DNA from 2 places in the Achromobacter sp. 1011811831 genome. Region 2 is predicted to be linked to the other one. Evidence: riboswitches for the same ligand, from Rfam matches in the RefSeq annotation. Region 2 holds a riboswitch; the other holds the start of a gene.
What was found. A riboswitch is a leader RNA that binds a small molecule or an ion and turns the genes downstream of it on or off. The one in region 2 is predicted to bind glycine.
Positions count from the first base shown of each region.

Region 1: linked by a shared signal. The riboswitch ahead of gcvT (glycine cleavage system aminomethyltransferase GcvT) and the one ahead of AC6LJ9_RS09520 (D-amino acid dehydrogenase) in region 2 are both predicted to bind glycine.

Region 1 covers NZ_JCBANG010000029.1:32,719-40,093, forward strand. The annotation lists gene AC6LJ9_RS13450 (superoxide dismutase) at 1-514, shown strand, start outside; gene AC6LJ9_RS13455 (ZIP family metal transporter) at 540-1,433, shown strand; glycine riboswitch at 1,520-1,614, shown strand; glycine riboswitch at 1,644-1,778, shown strand; gene gcvT (glycine cleavage system aminomethyltransferase GcvT) at 1,859-2,959, shown strand; gene gcvH (glycine cleavage system protein GcvH) at 3,047-3,424, shown strand; gene gcvP (aminomethyl-transferring glycine dehydrogenase) at 3,516-6,389, shown strand; gene AC6LJ9_RS13475 (LysE family translocator) at 6,539-7,177, shown strand; gene AC6LJ9_RS13480 (HdeD family acid-resistance protein) at 7,195-7,375, shown strand, end outside.
Region 2 covers NZ_JCBANG010000017.1:72,954-80,328, reverse strand. The annotation lists gene AC6LJ9_RS09545 (AraC-like ligand-binding domain-containing protein) at 1-827, shown strand, start outside; gene AC6LJ9_RS09540 (hypothetical protein) at 859-1,323, opposite strand; gene AC6LJ9_RS09535 (NAD/NADP octopine/nopaline dehydrogenase family protein) at 1,505-2,602, shown strand; gene AC6LJ9_RS09530 (3-hydroxybutyryl-CoA dehydrogenase) at 2,604-3,611, shown strand; gene ampC (class C beta-lactamase) at 3,676-4,842, opposite strand; glycine riboswitch at 5,034-5,135, shown strand; glycine riboswitch at 5,139-5,220, shown strand; gene AC6LJ9_RS09520 (D-amino acid dehydrogenase) at 5,267-6,496, shown strand; gene AC6LJ9_RS09515 (MFS transporter) at 6,602-7,375, opposite strand, start outside.

The DNA of each region.
Region 1 (7,375 bases), on a different contig from region 2:
CTACGTCAACAACCTGAACGCCGCCCTGGAAGGCGCCGGCCTGTCGACCGACGAACCGGTGGAGGCGCTGGTGGCGCGGCTGGACCAGCTGCCCGCTGCCATCAACGCGGCGGTGCGCAACAACGGCGGCGGTCACGCCAACCACAGCCTGTTCTGGAGCGTGATGTCGCCGCGCGGCGGCGGCGCGCCCGACGGCGCGCTGGCGCATGCCATCGCGTCCGACCTTGGCGGGCTGGATGCCTTCCGCGAAGCCTTCACCAAGGCCGCGTTGACCCGCTTCGGCAGCGGTTGGGCCTGGCTGTCGGTGACGCCGGCCGGCAAGCTCGTGGTCGAGAGCAGCGCCAACCAGGACAGTCCGCTGATGCACGGCAATACCCCGATCCTCGGCCTGGACGTATGGGAGCACGCCTACTACCTGAAATACCAGAACCGCCGCCCCGAGTACATCGGCGCGTTCTACAACGTGATCGATTGGCCCGAGGTGGCGCGCCGCTACGCGGCCGCCGTGGGCTGATCGCGGTTACGCCAGCGAGGCGCCCATGAACACATTCAGCCGACACCGGATCCGACCCGCCGCCACCAGCGTCAGCATCTGGACGCTGGCCGTGCTGGTGTCCTGCCTGGCCCTGTACCAGCTCTGGGTCTACCTGGACGTGCGCGCGCCGCACGTGGCCGACGCGCTGCTGGGCGGCATGATGGCCGCCGCCGCGACCGCGCTGGGCACGCTGCCCGTGCTGTTCGCCCAGACCCTGCCGCAGAAGGTGCAGGACAGCCTGTACGGTTTCGGCGCCGGCGTCATGCTGGCCGCCAGCGCCTTCTCGCTGGTGGCGCCCGGCATCGCCGCGGCCGGCGAGCTGGGGCATGGCCCCTGGGGCGCCGGCATCCTGGTCGGCGCCGCCATCCTGCTGGGCGCGGCGGTGCTGCTGCTGATGGACCGCTGCCTGCCGCACGAGCATTTCATCAAGGGCAGGGAAGGCATCGAGGCGCATCGCCTGCGCCGCACCTGGCTGTTCGTGTTCGCCATCACGCTGCACAACCTGCCCGAAGGGCTGGCCATCGGCGTGGGCTATGCCGGCAACGACCCGCTGCGCGGCACGGCGCTGGCCACCGGCATCGCCATCCAGGACATCCCCGAAGGGCTGGTGGTGGCGGTGGCGCTGATGGCCGCCGGTTACAAGCGCGCCTTCGCGGTGGCGCTGGGCATGCTGTCGGGTCTGGTGGAGCCGCTGGGCGCGGTGCTGGGCGCGGCCGTGGTGGGCTGGTCGGCGGCCTTGCTGCCGTGGGGACTGGGCTTTGCCGCCGGGGCCATGCTGTTCGTCATCAGCCATGAAATCATTCCCGAATCGCACCGCAAGGGACACGAGGTCTACGCCACTTGCGGGCTGATGCTGGGCTTCGTGCTGATGATGTTGCTGGATACCGCGCTGGGCTAGCGGCCGCGGCCCCGAACGGCGCGCGGACAGCCGGGTTTCCTCGCTTTCCGGCGCCCGAGGTTTCGATGTATGCTTGCGCCGCTGTCATGCATGTTGCGGGAGAGAGCGGCCATCAAGCTGGCCGCCGCCGAAGGCGCAATTCGCCCGGAATCGCTCAGGTAACCCATACCGTCCATGCTTGCCCTGTCCCGGTTTTCGGTCGATGTGGCAAAACAGCACTCTGGAGAGACCTGGCGCCGCGCCTTTCAGGCCGTCCCGAATGGGGACGTAGCGGGCAGCCCAGGCGCCGAAGGTGCACACCCGCCACGCGGGGCAACTCTCAGGCAAAAGGACAGAGGGGCGGAAGATTCAGCCGTGCCGTGGACGCGTGTCCGCTGGCGGCTTTCCGCAACCCTGGCAACGCTGCCGCTCCGGAGTTCCCGCGCATGTCCGCAACCCTCAAACGCACCCCGCTGGCCGACGAACACATCGCCTCCGGCGCCCGAATGGTCGACTTCGGCGGCTGGGACATGCCGCTGGCCTACGGCTCGCAGCTGGAAGAGCACCACGCCGTGCGCCAGGACGCCGGCATGTTCGACGTCTCGCACATGCTCAACGTCGATGTGACGGGCCCGGACGCCTTCGCCTTCCTGCAGCGCCTGGTCGCCAATGACGTGGCCAAGCTGACCGTGCCGGGCAAGGCGCTGTACAGCTGCATGCTCAATCCGCAGGGCGGCGTGATCGACGACCTGATCATCTATTTCTTCGCCGCCGACCAGTGGCGCGTCGTGGTCAATGCCGGCACCGCCGACAAGGACATCGCCTGGATGCAGCGCGTCCGGCAGTCCGGCAAATTCGACGTGGCCATCGCACCGCGCCGCGACCTGGCCATGATCGCCGTGCAGGGCCCCAACGCCCGCGCCAAGGTCTGGGCCGCGCGTCCGGCCTGGCAGGCCGCCAGCGAACCGCTGACCCCGTTCGTGGCCGCCCAGGTGGGCGACGATACGCTGGTGGCCCGCACCGGCTACACCGGCGAGGACGGCTTCGAGATCGTGCTGCCCGCCACGCAGGCCGTCGCGCTGTGGCGCGACCTGGCTGCGCAGGGCGTGCGTCCCTGCGGCCTGGGCGCGCGCGACACGCTGCGCCTGGAAGCCGGCATGAACCTCTACGGCCAGGACATGGACGAGCTGATCCAGCCCGACCAGGCCGGCCTGACCTGGACGGTATCGCTGAAGAACGCCGAGCGCCGCTTCATCGGCCGCGACGCGCTGGAACAATTCGCCACCCCGGCCGCCTTCCTCGGCCTGAAGCTGCAGGAACGCGGCGTGATGCGTGCCCACATGGCCGTGCGCGCCAAGCAGGGCGCGGGCGAGCTGACCAGCGGCACCATGTCGCCCACCCTGGGCGTGTCCATCGGCTTCGCCCGCCTGCCCGTGGGCGTGGTTCCCGGCGACACGGTCGAGGTGGACATCCGCGGCAAATGGGTGCCCGCCCTGGTCTGCAAGCTGCCGTTTGTCCGTAACGGCAAAGCCGTCGAACACTCGTAAACTCGAAGCTTCGCGCGCGCCGGCCGGCAGGCCCGCGCGCGAGGCGCGCAATCCTTTTTCCCCATCCGAATAGCCCCAGGAGTTCCCATGAGCCTGCCCACCGATCGCAAGTACACCGAGTCCCATGAATGGGTCAAAGCCGAAGGCGACGTGTTCGTCGTCGGCATCACCGACACCGCCCAGGACCAGCTGGGCGACCTGGTCTTCGTCGGCGACGTCAAGGTCGGCGCCAAGCTGGCCGCTGGCGAAACCGCCGGCGTGGTCGAGTCGGTCAAGGCCGCCTCCGACATCTACGCGCCCGTGGCCGGCGAGATCGTCGCCTTCAACGAAGAGCTGGAAAGCAATCCCAACCTGATCAACGAGTCGGCCTTCACCGCCTGGATCTTCAAGATCAAGCCGGACAACGCCGCCGACGCGGACAAGCTGCTGGACGCCGCCGGCTACGAAGCCGTCGCCAACGGCTAAGCCCGTCCCGCGCGGGCTGGCCGCTGCCGCCGCCTGCCCGCGCGCTGCCATACCGATCGTCCCCGACGCTCACGCACCCGAGATCCTCCCCATGTCGCGCGCCCTAGACACCCACACCGACTTCATTCCCCGCCACATCGGCCCCTCCGACGCCGACCAGGCCGCCATGCTCGCCGTGATCGGCAGCCCCAGCCTGGACGCGCTGATCGAAGAAGTCGTGCCGCCCAAGATCCGCAGCCAGGCCCCGCTGGCGCTGCCGCCCTCGCGCAGCGAAACCGACGTGCTGGCCGAGCTCAAGCAGGTCGCCGGGCGCAACAAGGTCTACCGCAGCTACATCGGCCAGGGTTACTACGGCACGCAGACGCCCAACGTGGTGTTGCGCAACATTCTTGAGAATCCCGCCTGGTACACGGCCTACACGCCTTACCAGCCCGAGATCTCGCAGGGCCGCCTGGAGGCCCTGCTGAACTACCAGACCATGGTCGCCGACCTGACCGGGCTGGACATCTCCAACGCCTCGCTGCTGGACGAGAGCACGGCCGCCGCCGAAGCCATGACGCTGGCCCGCCGCAGCGCCAAGTCCAAGAGCCCGGTGTTTTTCATCTCGCGCCACGTGCACCCGCAGACCATCGAGGTCGTGCGCACCCGCGCCGAGGGCCTGGACATCGAGATCGCCGTGGGCGACGAGGCCGAAGGCCTGCCGGAATGCTTCGGCGTGCTGCTGCAATACCCGCACAGCACCGGCTCGGTGGCCGACTACCGCAAGCTGGCCGACGCCGCTCACGCGCAGGGCGCGGTGGTGGCCGTGGCCACGGACCTGCTGGCGCTGGCCGTGCTGGCTGCGCCGGGCGAGTGGGGTGCCGACATCGCCGTGGGCTCGGCCCAGCGTTTCGGCGTGCCGTTCGGTTTCGGCGGCCCGCATGCCGGCTTCATGGCCTGCAAGGACGCCTACAAGCGCAACATGGCCGGCCGCCTGGTCGGCGTGTCCAAGGACGCGCAGGGCAACCCGGCCATGCGCCTGGCGCTGCAAACGCGCGAGCAGCACATCCGCCGCGAAAAGGCCACTTCCAACATCTGCACCGCGCAGGTGCTGCTGGCCGTGATGGCCGGCATGTACGCCGTGTGGCACGGCCCGGCCGGCATCCGCCGCATCGCCAACCGCGTCAACCGCTACACCGCAATCCTGCGCGCCGAGCTGGTCAAGCTGGGCGTGAAGGTCGCCAACGACAGCTTCTTCGACACGCTGCTGCTGGAAACCGGCGCGGCCACGCCCGCCATCCTGACCGCGGCCGACTGCGCCCAGGTCAACCTGCGCCGCGTCGACGGCGCGCGTCTGGCCGTCTCGCTGGACGAGACCGTCACCGCCGCCGACCTGCAGGCCCTGGTCAACGTGTTCGCCTCCGGCCTGGAACGCGATGACCTCGAGCTGGACGTCGACGCCCTCGACGCCGCGGCCGCCAGCGGCATCCCCGCCGCCGTGGCCCGCGAAAGCGCCATCCTGGTGCACCCGGTGTTCTCCAGCGTGCAGTCGGAAACCGACATGCTGCGCTACCTGCGCAAGCTGGCCGACAAGGACCTGGCGCTGGACCGCACCATGATCCCGCTGGGCTCGTGCACCATGAAGCTGAACGCCACGGCCGAGATGATCCCCATCACCTGGCCCGAGTTCGCGCTGATCCACCCCTTCGCGCCCGCCTCGCAGAGCCAGGGCTACAAGGAACTGATCGACCGCCTGTCGGCCGCGCTGTGCGAGATCACCGGCTACGACAACATCAGCCTGCAGCCGAACTCCGGCGCGCAGGGCGAGTACGCCGGCCTGCTGGCGATCCGCGGCTACCACCAGGCCAACGGCCAGCATCAGCGCAACGTCTGCCTGATCCCCTCGTCGGCGCACGGCACCAACCCCGCGTCGGCCCAGCTGGCCGGCATGGACGTGGTGGTGGTGGCCTCCGACGCCAACGGCAACGTCGACCTGCCCGACCTGCGCGCCAAGATCGAACAGGTCGGCGACAAGCTGGCCGCGCTGATGATCACCTACCCGTCCACGCACGGCGTGTTCGAGGAAGCCGTGACCGAGATCTGCGAACTGGTGCACCAGGCCGGCGGCCAGGTCTACCTGGACGGCGCCAATATGAACGCCATGGTGGGCGTGGCTCAGCCTGGCAAGTTCGGTTCCGACGTCTCGCACCTGAACCTGCACAAGACCTTCTGCATCCCGCACGGCGGCGGTGGCCCGGGCGTGGGCCCGGTGGCGGTGCGCGCGCACCTGGCCCCGTACCTGCCGGGCGTGGTCAATGAGCAGGGCAAGCTGCCCGGCGAAGCCAAGGTCGGCCCGGTCTCGGCCGCGCCCTTCGGATCGGCCGGCATCCTGCCGATCCCGTTCGTGTACATCTCGCTGATGGGCGCCGACGGCCTGCGCCGCGCCACCGAAGTCGCGATCCTGAACGCGAACTACGTCGCCACCCGCCTGCGCGACCATTATCCGGTGCTGTACGCGGGCCGCAACGGCCGCGTGGCGCACGAGTGCATCCTGGACGTGCGTCCGCTCAAGGAAACCAGCGGCATCAGCGCCGAGGACATCGCCAAGCGCCTGATGGACTACGGCTTCCACGCGCCCACCATGAGCTTCCCGGTGGCCGGCACGCTGATGGTCGAGCCGACCGAATCGGAAGGCCAGGCCGAGCTGGACCGCTTCGTCGACGCCATGATCTCGATCCGCGAGGAAATCGCCCAGGTCGAGCGCGGCGAACGCGACCGCGAGGACAACGTCCTGAAGAACGCGCCGCACACCGCGCAGATGCTGCTGGCCGAAGAGTGGCTGCACGACTACCCGCGCCAGCAGGCCGCCTACCCGGTGGCCTCGCTGCGCGACGGCAAGTACTGGCCGCCCGTGGCCCGTGTCGACAACGCCTACGGCGACCGCAACCTGGTCTGCGCCTGCCTGCCGGTCGAAGCCTACGCCTGAGGCGCATGACGGCCGCGCCGGAAGGCGGGGCCGTTGTGCCGGCGGGAGGAAAACCCTGGTTCCTGGAACCAGGGTTTTTTTTATCGCGCCCGCGGGGATGTGCAAGAATCAGGCGTGCGCGCGGCGCGGCCGCGCGGGGGGAGATCCTGATGAATACGCCTGCTTTCATTCTGGCCATCCTGGGCGCGCTGTGGCTGGGCGCGATGCTGCCCGGCCCGAGTTTCGTCATCGTCGCGCGCAGCGCCATCGGCCAGTCGCGCCTGGACGGCCTGGCCTCGGCGCTGGGCATGGGCATCGGCGGCATCCTGTTCGCCAGCCTGGCGCTGGCCGGACTCTATTCCGTACTGCAAACCGTCGAATGGCTGTACCTGGGCCTGAAGCTCGCCGGCGGCGCGTACCTGCTCCATGTGTCGTACAGGATCTGGCGCGGCGCGAGCCAGCCCTTCGCGCTGCCCGGCGCGGTGGCGGCGCGGCCCGGCAGCGCGCGCAAGTCGTTCTGGACGGGACTGGCCACCCAGATGAGCAATCCCAAGACCGCCATCTGGTACGGCAGCATTTTCGCGGCCCTGTTGCCGCAGCAGCCGCCGGCCTGGGTGTATTTCGCCTTGCCGCCGCTGGTGTTCCTGGTCGAGTTCGGCTGGTATGCCATCGTCGCGCTGTGCTTCTCGGCCCAGGGGCCGAGGGCCGTCTACCTGCGCGCGAAGAAATGGGTGGACCGGCTCGCCGCCTGCGCCATGGCCGCGCTGGGCCTGCGCCTGATCCTGACCGCTCGCAAGAGCGGCCTCTGACGCGGCGCGCCATGGGCATGGGAAATCTGGTGCTATTGCTGCTGGGCGTCGATTACCTGCGCAAGCGCGCGCTCGGGCTGGCCGTCGCTGGCTGGCTGTTCCTGGTTGCCGGCGCGGTGGTGTTCATCGACGCGCTGGACGGGGTGCTGTATTTTCCCCTGGACGGCTTTGCCGCGCTGATCGTGATCGAGGGGCTGG
Region 2 (7,375 bases):
ATTTCGGCAGCGCCGCGCTGTTCGACCTGCGCTATGGCGCCGAGGTCGAGATCGACGCCGGCGACATCGCCAGCTATTACCTGGTGCGCGCCACGCTGGCCGGCAGCGGCATGGTCGAGCTGGGTCGCCGCAGCGCCGCCATCCGCGCCGGCAGCCTGACCGTCTCCTCGCCCTCCGAGCGCAGCCTGATCCGCGTCGGCAGCGACTGCCGCAGCCTGATCCTGCGGGTGGAGCGGCCGGCGCTGGAACGCCGCCTGCAGCAGCTGCTGGAGCGCCCGCTCAGGACGCCGCTGGTGTTCGACGTGGACGTGGCCGAGGGTTCGTCGGGCATGGCGGCGGTGCGCCAGACGCTGGACTATCTGTGCCGGCTGCACCAGGACCCGGACATCGACCAGCTGGCGCCGGCGCTGGCGGCGGGCTTCCCGGACTACCTGATGTCATTGCTGCTGATGCAGCTGCCGCACAACTACAGCGACGCGCTGCGCGCCGACCGCCGGCAACCGCTGCCGCTGCACGTCAGGCGCGCGCGCGACTACATCGAAAGCCATCTGGACGAGCCCGTCACCCTGGCGGAGCTGGCCGCGCTCTCCGGCGTGTCCACCCGCACCTTGCAGAACGGCTTCGCGCGCTTCCTGGGCCAGAGCCCCATCGACTACATCCGCGGCCAGCGGCTGGCCCGCGTGCACGCGGCGCTGGAACAGGCCGGGCCGGGCGACAACGTCACCGACATCCTGCTGCGCCACGGCGTGACCAGCTTCGGCCACTTCGCCAGCCACTACCGCAAGCGCTACGGCTGCCGGCCGTCGGACACGCTGCGCGGCCGCTAGCGCCAGCACGGGCCGGCGCCCGCGCGCCGGCTCAACCGCCGGCGCCGCGATGGCGGTATTCGCCCGGCGCGCCCAGCACCGCCTGGAACTTGCGGGCTTCGCCCGAATAGGCATGCTTGGCGGGTATGGTCAGCGTGGCGCCCGACAGGCCGTTGCGCTTCGGTCCGCAGGACCAGAAGCTGTCGGAGATCTCGGCGTACGGCACCCGGGCCACGACGCGCGGCGGCTGGCCGGACTTGGCGCCGCCGGACTTGGCATCGGCCAGCCACTCGATCCAGACGCGGCAGCTGACATGCTCGAAACCCACGTTCTCCAGGATCACCCGGTAGGTGCCCTTCGCATCGCCGGAACGCCAATGTCCGCCCTCCAGCGTCGCCACGAGTTCGGCCTCGTCCAGGTTGGTGTCGGGACTGACATCGGCGCTGGCATCGGCTCCCGCAACGGCGGAAGCCGCCAGGAACGAAAGGCTCAATAGCGCTGCGGCAAGGATTTTCATGATTCTGACGGCCTGTTGGAAAGCGATGTCGAAAATTGGAGCATGCGCCCGCCGTGGTTTGTAGCACACCGCAGGTCGGCCCGAATCCCTTGCCGGAATGGAACGGCGCTTGCGCGTTCGGCGCAGACCGGCCGCCGTCCGCGCCGCTAGGATCGTCGCATCGTCATCAAGGAGCACGATCATGCGCGTCACTGTCATCGGAGGCGGACACGGCTGCTACGCGGCCGCCGCGGACCTGCACGAAAAAGGCCACGAGGTGCGCTGGTGGCGGCGCGACGCCGAGGCCGGCGCCGCGCTGGCCAAGGCCGGCGGGCTGGAGGTCACCGACTATCGCGGCGCCCGCCGCATCGCCATCGGCGACGGCCCCGGCCAGCTGCGGCTGGCGCGCGAACTGCGCGACGCGGTCCAGGGCGCCGAGCTGATCGTCATCCCGCTGCCCGCCACCACGCACGACGATCTGGCGCCCCGGCTCGCGCCGCTGCTGGAGGACGGGCAGGTGGTGTTCCTGCCGCCCGGCACCTTCGGCTGCCACCTGTTCGCGCGCGCCCAGCGCCAGGCCGGCAACCGCGCTCAGGTCGCCTATGCCGAGACCGGCACCCTGCCCTACCTGGCGCGCAAGCACGGCCAGCGCGTGGTCATCAGCGGCTACGCCACGCGCCTGCCCACCGGCGTCTTCCCCCTTCGGCTGGCCGATGCCGCGCTGCGGCGGCTGGCCCAGGCCTATCCCAGCGTGGAGCCGGCCGGCGACGGCCTGTCCGGCGCGCTGATGAATGCCGGCCCCATCATCCACCCGCCGCTCATCCTGATGAACGCCGGCCCCTTGCAGCATTTCGAGCGCTGGGACATCCACAACGAAGGCACCCAGCCGGCCATCCGCGCCGTGACCGATGCGCTGGATGCCGAGCGCGTCGCGCTGCGCGAGGCGCTGGGCTATGGCGCGCCGCATTTCCCGCTGGCTGACCACTACGCCCAGGAAGGCGATGAATGGATGTACGGGCGCGGCGCCCATGGCCGCCTGACCGACAGCGGCGACTGGCGCGAGACCATCGACCTGCACTGCCACCGCTACATGCTGGAGGACACGCGGCTGGGCCTGTCCTTCCTGGTGTCGACGGGCCGCTGGGCCGGCGTGCCCATGCCGGTGGCGCAGGGCCTGCTGGCCCTGGCCTCGGCGCTGACCGGGCGCGACCTGTACGCCGAGGGTCGCACGCTGGAGAACCTGGGCCTGTCCACTCTGTCGCGCGCCGACATGCGCGCGCTGCTGCAGGAGGGCTATTGAGATGGCCGCCCCCTTGTGCGTGATCGGCGCCGGCCGCATGGGACAGGGCATCGCCGCGTCCTACCTGATCGCCGGCCTGGAGGTGTCGCTGATCGACCTCAAGCCCCGCGCCGCCGATGAACAGGCGCGCGTCCACGATGCGGCGCGCGCGGCCGTGCGCGCCGAGCTGGGCATGCTCGCGCGGCTGGGCGTGCTGAGCGAGGACCAGGCCGACGCCGCGCTGGCCCGGCTGCGGTTGCGCGCGAGGGACGACGCGGCCGCCGACCTGCGCGCGGCGCGCGCGGTGTTCGAGGCCGTGCCCGAACGCCTGGACGCCAAGCGTGACGCGCTGCGCTGGCTGGACGAGGCCTGCCCGGCCGACGCCGTGGTGGCATCGACCACGTCCACCTTCCTGGTCACCGAACTGGCGGCGCTGACGGCGCATCCGCAACGCTTCCTGAACGCGCACTGGCTCAACCCGGCCAGCCTGATCCCGCTGGTGGAAGTCAGCCGGGGCCCCGCCACCCGCGACGCCGCCGTCGACCAGCTGCTGGAACTGCTGCGCATGGCGGGCAAGACGCCGGTGATGTGCGCGCCGTCCGCCGGCTACATCGTGCCGCGCATCCAGGCGCTGGCCATGAACGAGGCGGCCCGCATGGTCGAGGAAGGCGTGGCCAGCGCCGAGGACATCGACACCGCCGTGCGCCTGGGCTTCGGCCTGCGCTTCTCGGTGCTGGGCCTGCTGGAATTCATCGACTGGGGCGGCGGCGACATCCTCTACTACGCCTCGCGCTACCTGGCCGGCGCGCTGGACCCGCGCTTCGCGGCGCCGGACGTGATCGCGCGCAACATGGAACAGGGCCGCAACGGCTTGCGCGACGGCCAGGGCTTCTACGACTACGCCGGCGTGGACGTGGACGCGTATCGGATGCAGCGGCTGGAGCAGCTGCGCGACCGGCTGGCGCTGCTGGGCCTGCTGCCGCGCTGTGGCTCGGCGCTGGCCGGGGCCGGCGCGGCGCCGGCCGCCTGACCGGAGACCGCCCGGCAGACCGGCCTGGGCAACGCCTGCCGCCGCGGCTCCCTGGCGCGTCCGCTCAACGGCCTCCCGTCTCCAGCGCGTCCAGCACCTCATAGGCCAGGCGCACGCGATCGGCGTTGGGATAGTTGCGGTTGGCCAGGATCACGATGCCGATCCGGCGTCCCGGCACGAAGGCGACGTAAGCGCCAAAGCCATTGGTGGCACCGGTCTTGTTGATCCAGGCGTCGGCGCGCGGCGCCAGCGGCGGACGCAGCGCGCGCACGTCGTGCGTCTCGAGGGCGACCGTGTTGGCATTGCCTTCCAGCACGGTGTCCAGCGGCGCCGGATAGCGGTACTGCTCCCACACCAGGTCCTGCGTCATGCCGCCCAGTTCGAAATAGCCCCGGTGCGTGTCGGCGATGGCCTGATCCAGCTTGGCGTCGCCGCTGGTGCCGCCCAGGTTCAGCTCCACGAAGCGCAGCAGGTCGCGGGCGCTGGTCTTGACGCCGTAGGCCTCGTCGGCCAGCACGCCGGGACTCACGCGCACCGGCTGGTTGCGCTTGTCATAGCCCTGCGCGTAGCGCGCCATCTGGTCGGCCGGCACCTGCAGATAGGTGCTGGGCAGGCCCAGCTTGGGCAACAGCGTGCCCTGCATCAGCGGCACATAGGCCTGGCCCATGGCATTGGCGGTCGCCACGCCCAGCATGCCGATGCTGGGATTGGCGTAGGTGCGGCGCGTGCCTTCCGCGTAGCTGGGCTGCCAGGCCTGCAGATAGGCCATGAGCTGGGCGCGGTCGCGCACCGTGTCGGGCACCTGCAGCGGGAAGCCGCCCGCCGTATGCGTGGCCAGGCCCAGCAGCGAAACCTTGCCAAAGGCGCTGCCCGCCAGCTCGGGCACGTGGCGCTCGACCGGATCCGCCAGCGACAGCCGGCCCAGCGCCTGGGCGTAGGCGGCCAGCGTGGCCGAATAGGTCTTGCTGATCGAGCCCACTTCGAACAGCGTGTCGTTGGTGACCGGCGCGCGCGTCTCCCAGGAAGCCAGGCCGAAGCTGTAGAAATGCTGCTCGCCCTGCCGGGTCACGGCCACCGCCATGCCGGCGATTTCATGCTGCTTCATCACCGTCAGCACGGCCGCGCGCACGCGCGCGTCGGCGTCATGGATGGGGGACAGCGCCGACGCGGGCAGCGATGCGGCAAGGGTGACGGCCAGCAGGCAGCGGCGGAACAAGGCGGACAGGCGCATGGAGAACTCCCGGAAAACAGCGCGAACAAGACGGGCGGGGCCAGGCGGCGGCATTGCCGCCGGGCGGCGACGACGGGCATGCCGGCGCGCGCCCCGCGCGAACCCAGGATGGTAGCGCCGCCGCGCTCATACTGGTACTAACCCTGAATTCCAGGACGCGGAATATTTGGCTATCCTGCCACGGTCGTAGCAAACACCACGCAGAAGAGACTCGCCCCGGCCCGGCCGCGCGGCGGGCGCCGACGGAGCAACCGCCCCGGAAACTCTCAGGCAGACAGGACTGCGCGGTGTAGACGATCTGGAGAGAGGCGCCTTGCGCGCCCACCGAAGGGGAACCCCGGCACGCGCCGGGCAAAGCTCTCAGGTACCGGGACAGATGGGGTGCAGCGGCCGTCCGGCCGTCGCCACGCCATCTGGAGCAATCATGCCCCGCATCGCCATCATTGGCGCCGGTATTACCGGCGTCACGTCCGCCTACGTCCTGCGCAAGCAGGGTTACGACGTTTCCGTCTACGACCGCCAGCGCTACCCCGCGATGGAAACCTCCTACGCCAACGGCGGCCAGCTGTCGGCCAGCAACGCCGAGGTCTGGAACAGCGCCGCCACCGTGCTCAAGGGCCTGCGCTGGCTGGGTCGCAGCAACGCGCCGCTGCTGCTCAATCCGCGCTTGAGCTGGCACAAGTATTCCTGGCTGCTGCAATTCATGCGCCAGATCCCCAACCACCGCCGCAACACCATCGCCACCACCCGGCTGGCGATCGAGGCGCGCCAGCACCTGTACGACATGGCCGAGGCCGAAGGCATCGACTTCGACCTGGAGCGGCGCGGCATCCTGCACATCTACCACGACGCCGCCAGCTTCGAGGCCGCGCGGCGCGGCAACGAGCTGCTGCGCGAAGGCGGCCTGGAACGCTACGCGGTCACGCCCGAGGAGGCGCGCGACATCGAGCCGGCGCTGCAAACGGCCTGCCACGCCGGCTTCTACACGCCGTCCGACGCCACCGGCGACATCCACAAGTTCACGCGCGGCCTGGCCCAGGCCTGCGAGCGGCTGGGCGTGCGCTTCGTGCAGGACGCCGACGTCGCCGCGATCACGGCCGACGGCGCGGGTTATGCGCTGGACCTGGCCGGCGCGGACGGCGGCGGCGGCGACCGGCACCAGGCCGACGCCGTGGTGGTCTGCGCCGGCGCGGCCAGCCGGCGCTTCGCGCGGCAACTGGGCGACACGGTCAACATCTATCCGGTCAAGGGCTACTCGATCAGCGTGCACCTGGACGACGCCGCCAGCCGCGAGGCCGCGCCGCGCGTCAGCCTGCTCGACGAGGCCGCCAAGATCGTCACCAGCCGGCTGGGCGACCGCTTCCGCGTGGCCGGCACCGCCGAGTTCAACGGCTACAACCTGGACATCCGCGCCGAACGCGTGCAGCCGCTGGTGGACTGGACCCGCCGCCACTTCCCCGGCGTCAGGACGGCGCGCGTGGTGCCCTGGTGCGGGCTGCGCCCGATGACGCCGGACATGATGCCGCGCGTGGGTCCGGGCAAGCGGCCGGGCGTGTTCTACAACACCGGCCACGGCCACCTGGGCTGGACCTTGTCGGCGGCCACCGCGCAGCTATTGGCGGCCAGCGTCGGCGAACGGCTGCGGCCGCACTGAGACGACGCGGGCGCGGCGGCGCCCGCAGCCGGCTGGCCGCAACCGACGGACCACCGCTCGCCGCCAGTGATTGGCCGCCCGCGGCTCGCCGCCCGTCGCCTTGCGCTAGCGCGCCAGCCGGCGCATCGCCAGCGCGACGATCGCGGTCGAGGTCAGCTGCATGGCGGCCACCACGTACAGGCCGGCGGCCACGCCGCCGGTCCATTCCTTCATCCAGCCCATCATGAAGGGCGTGGCGAAGCCGGCCAGGTTGCCGACCGAGTTGATGAAGGCGATGCCGCCGGCGGCGGCCGTGCCGGTCAAAAAGCCCGCCGGAATCGCCCAGAACACGGGAAACGCGCCCAGCACGCCGATGGCGGATACGCTCAGCGCGGCCATCGCCAGCACGGGATTGCCGATGTAGGCGGCGGTCAGCGCAAGCCCCGCCGCGCCGACCAGCGTGGCGCCGGCGCAATGCAGGCGCCGCTCGCCGGTCTTGTCGGAGTGCGCGCCGTTGAGCACCATCGCCACGGTGCCCAGCGTGAAGGGGATCGCCGACAGCAGGCCGATGTCCAGCGCGCCGCGCACGCCCAGCTCGCGCACCAGCGACGGCATCCAGAACGCCAGCGTGGCGTTGCCGCCGACGATGCAGAAATAGGCGGCCGTGCACAACCACAGCGCCGGCTGGCGCAGGGCCTGGGCGAAGCTGGCGTGCTTGCCGCCGTGGCGCTGCTCGGCCTCCAGCTCGGCTTCCAGCGCCGTCTGCTCGGCGGCCGACAGCCAGCGCGCCTGGCGCGGCCGGTCCGGCAGGTAGCCCAGCACCACGATGCCGGCGATCACCGAGGGTATGCCCTCCAGCACGAACAGCCATTGCCAGTTGCGCAACGGCGCCACGCCGTC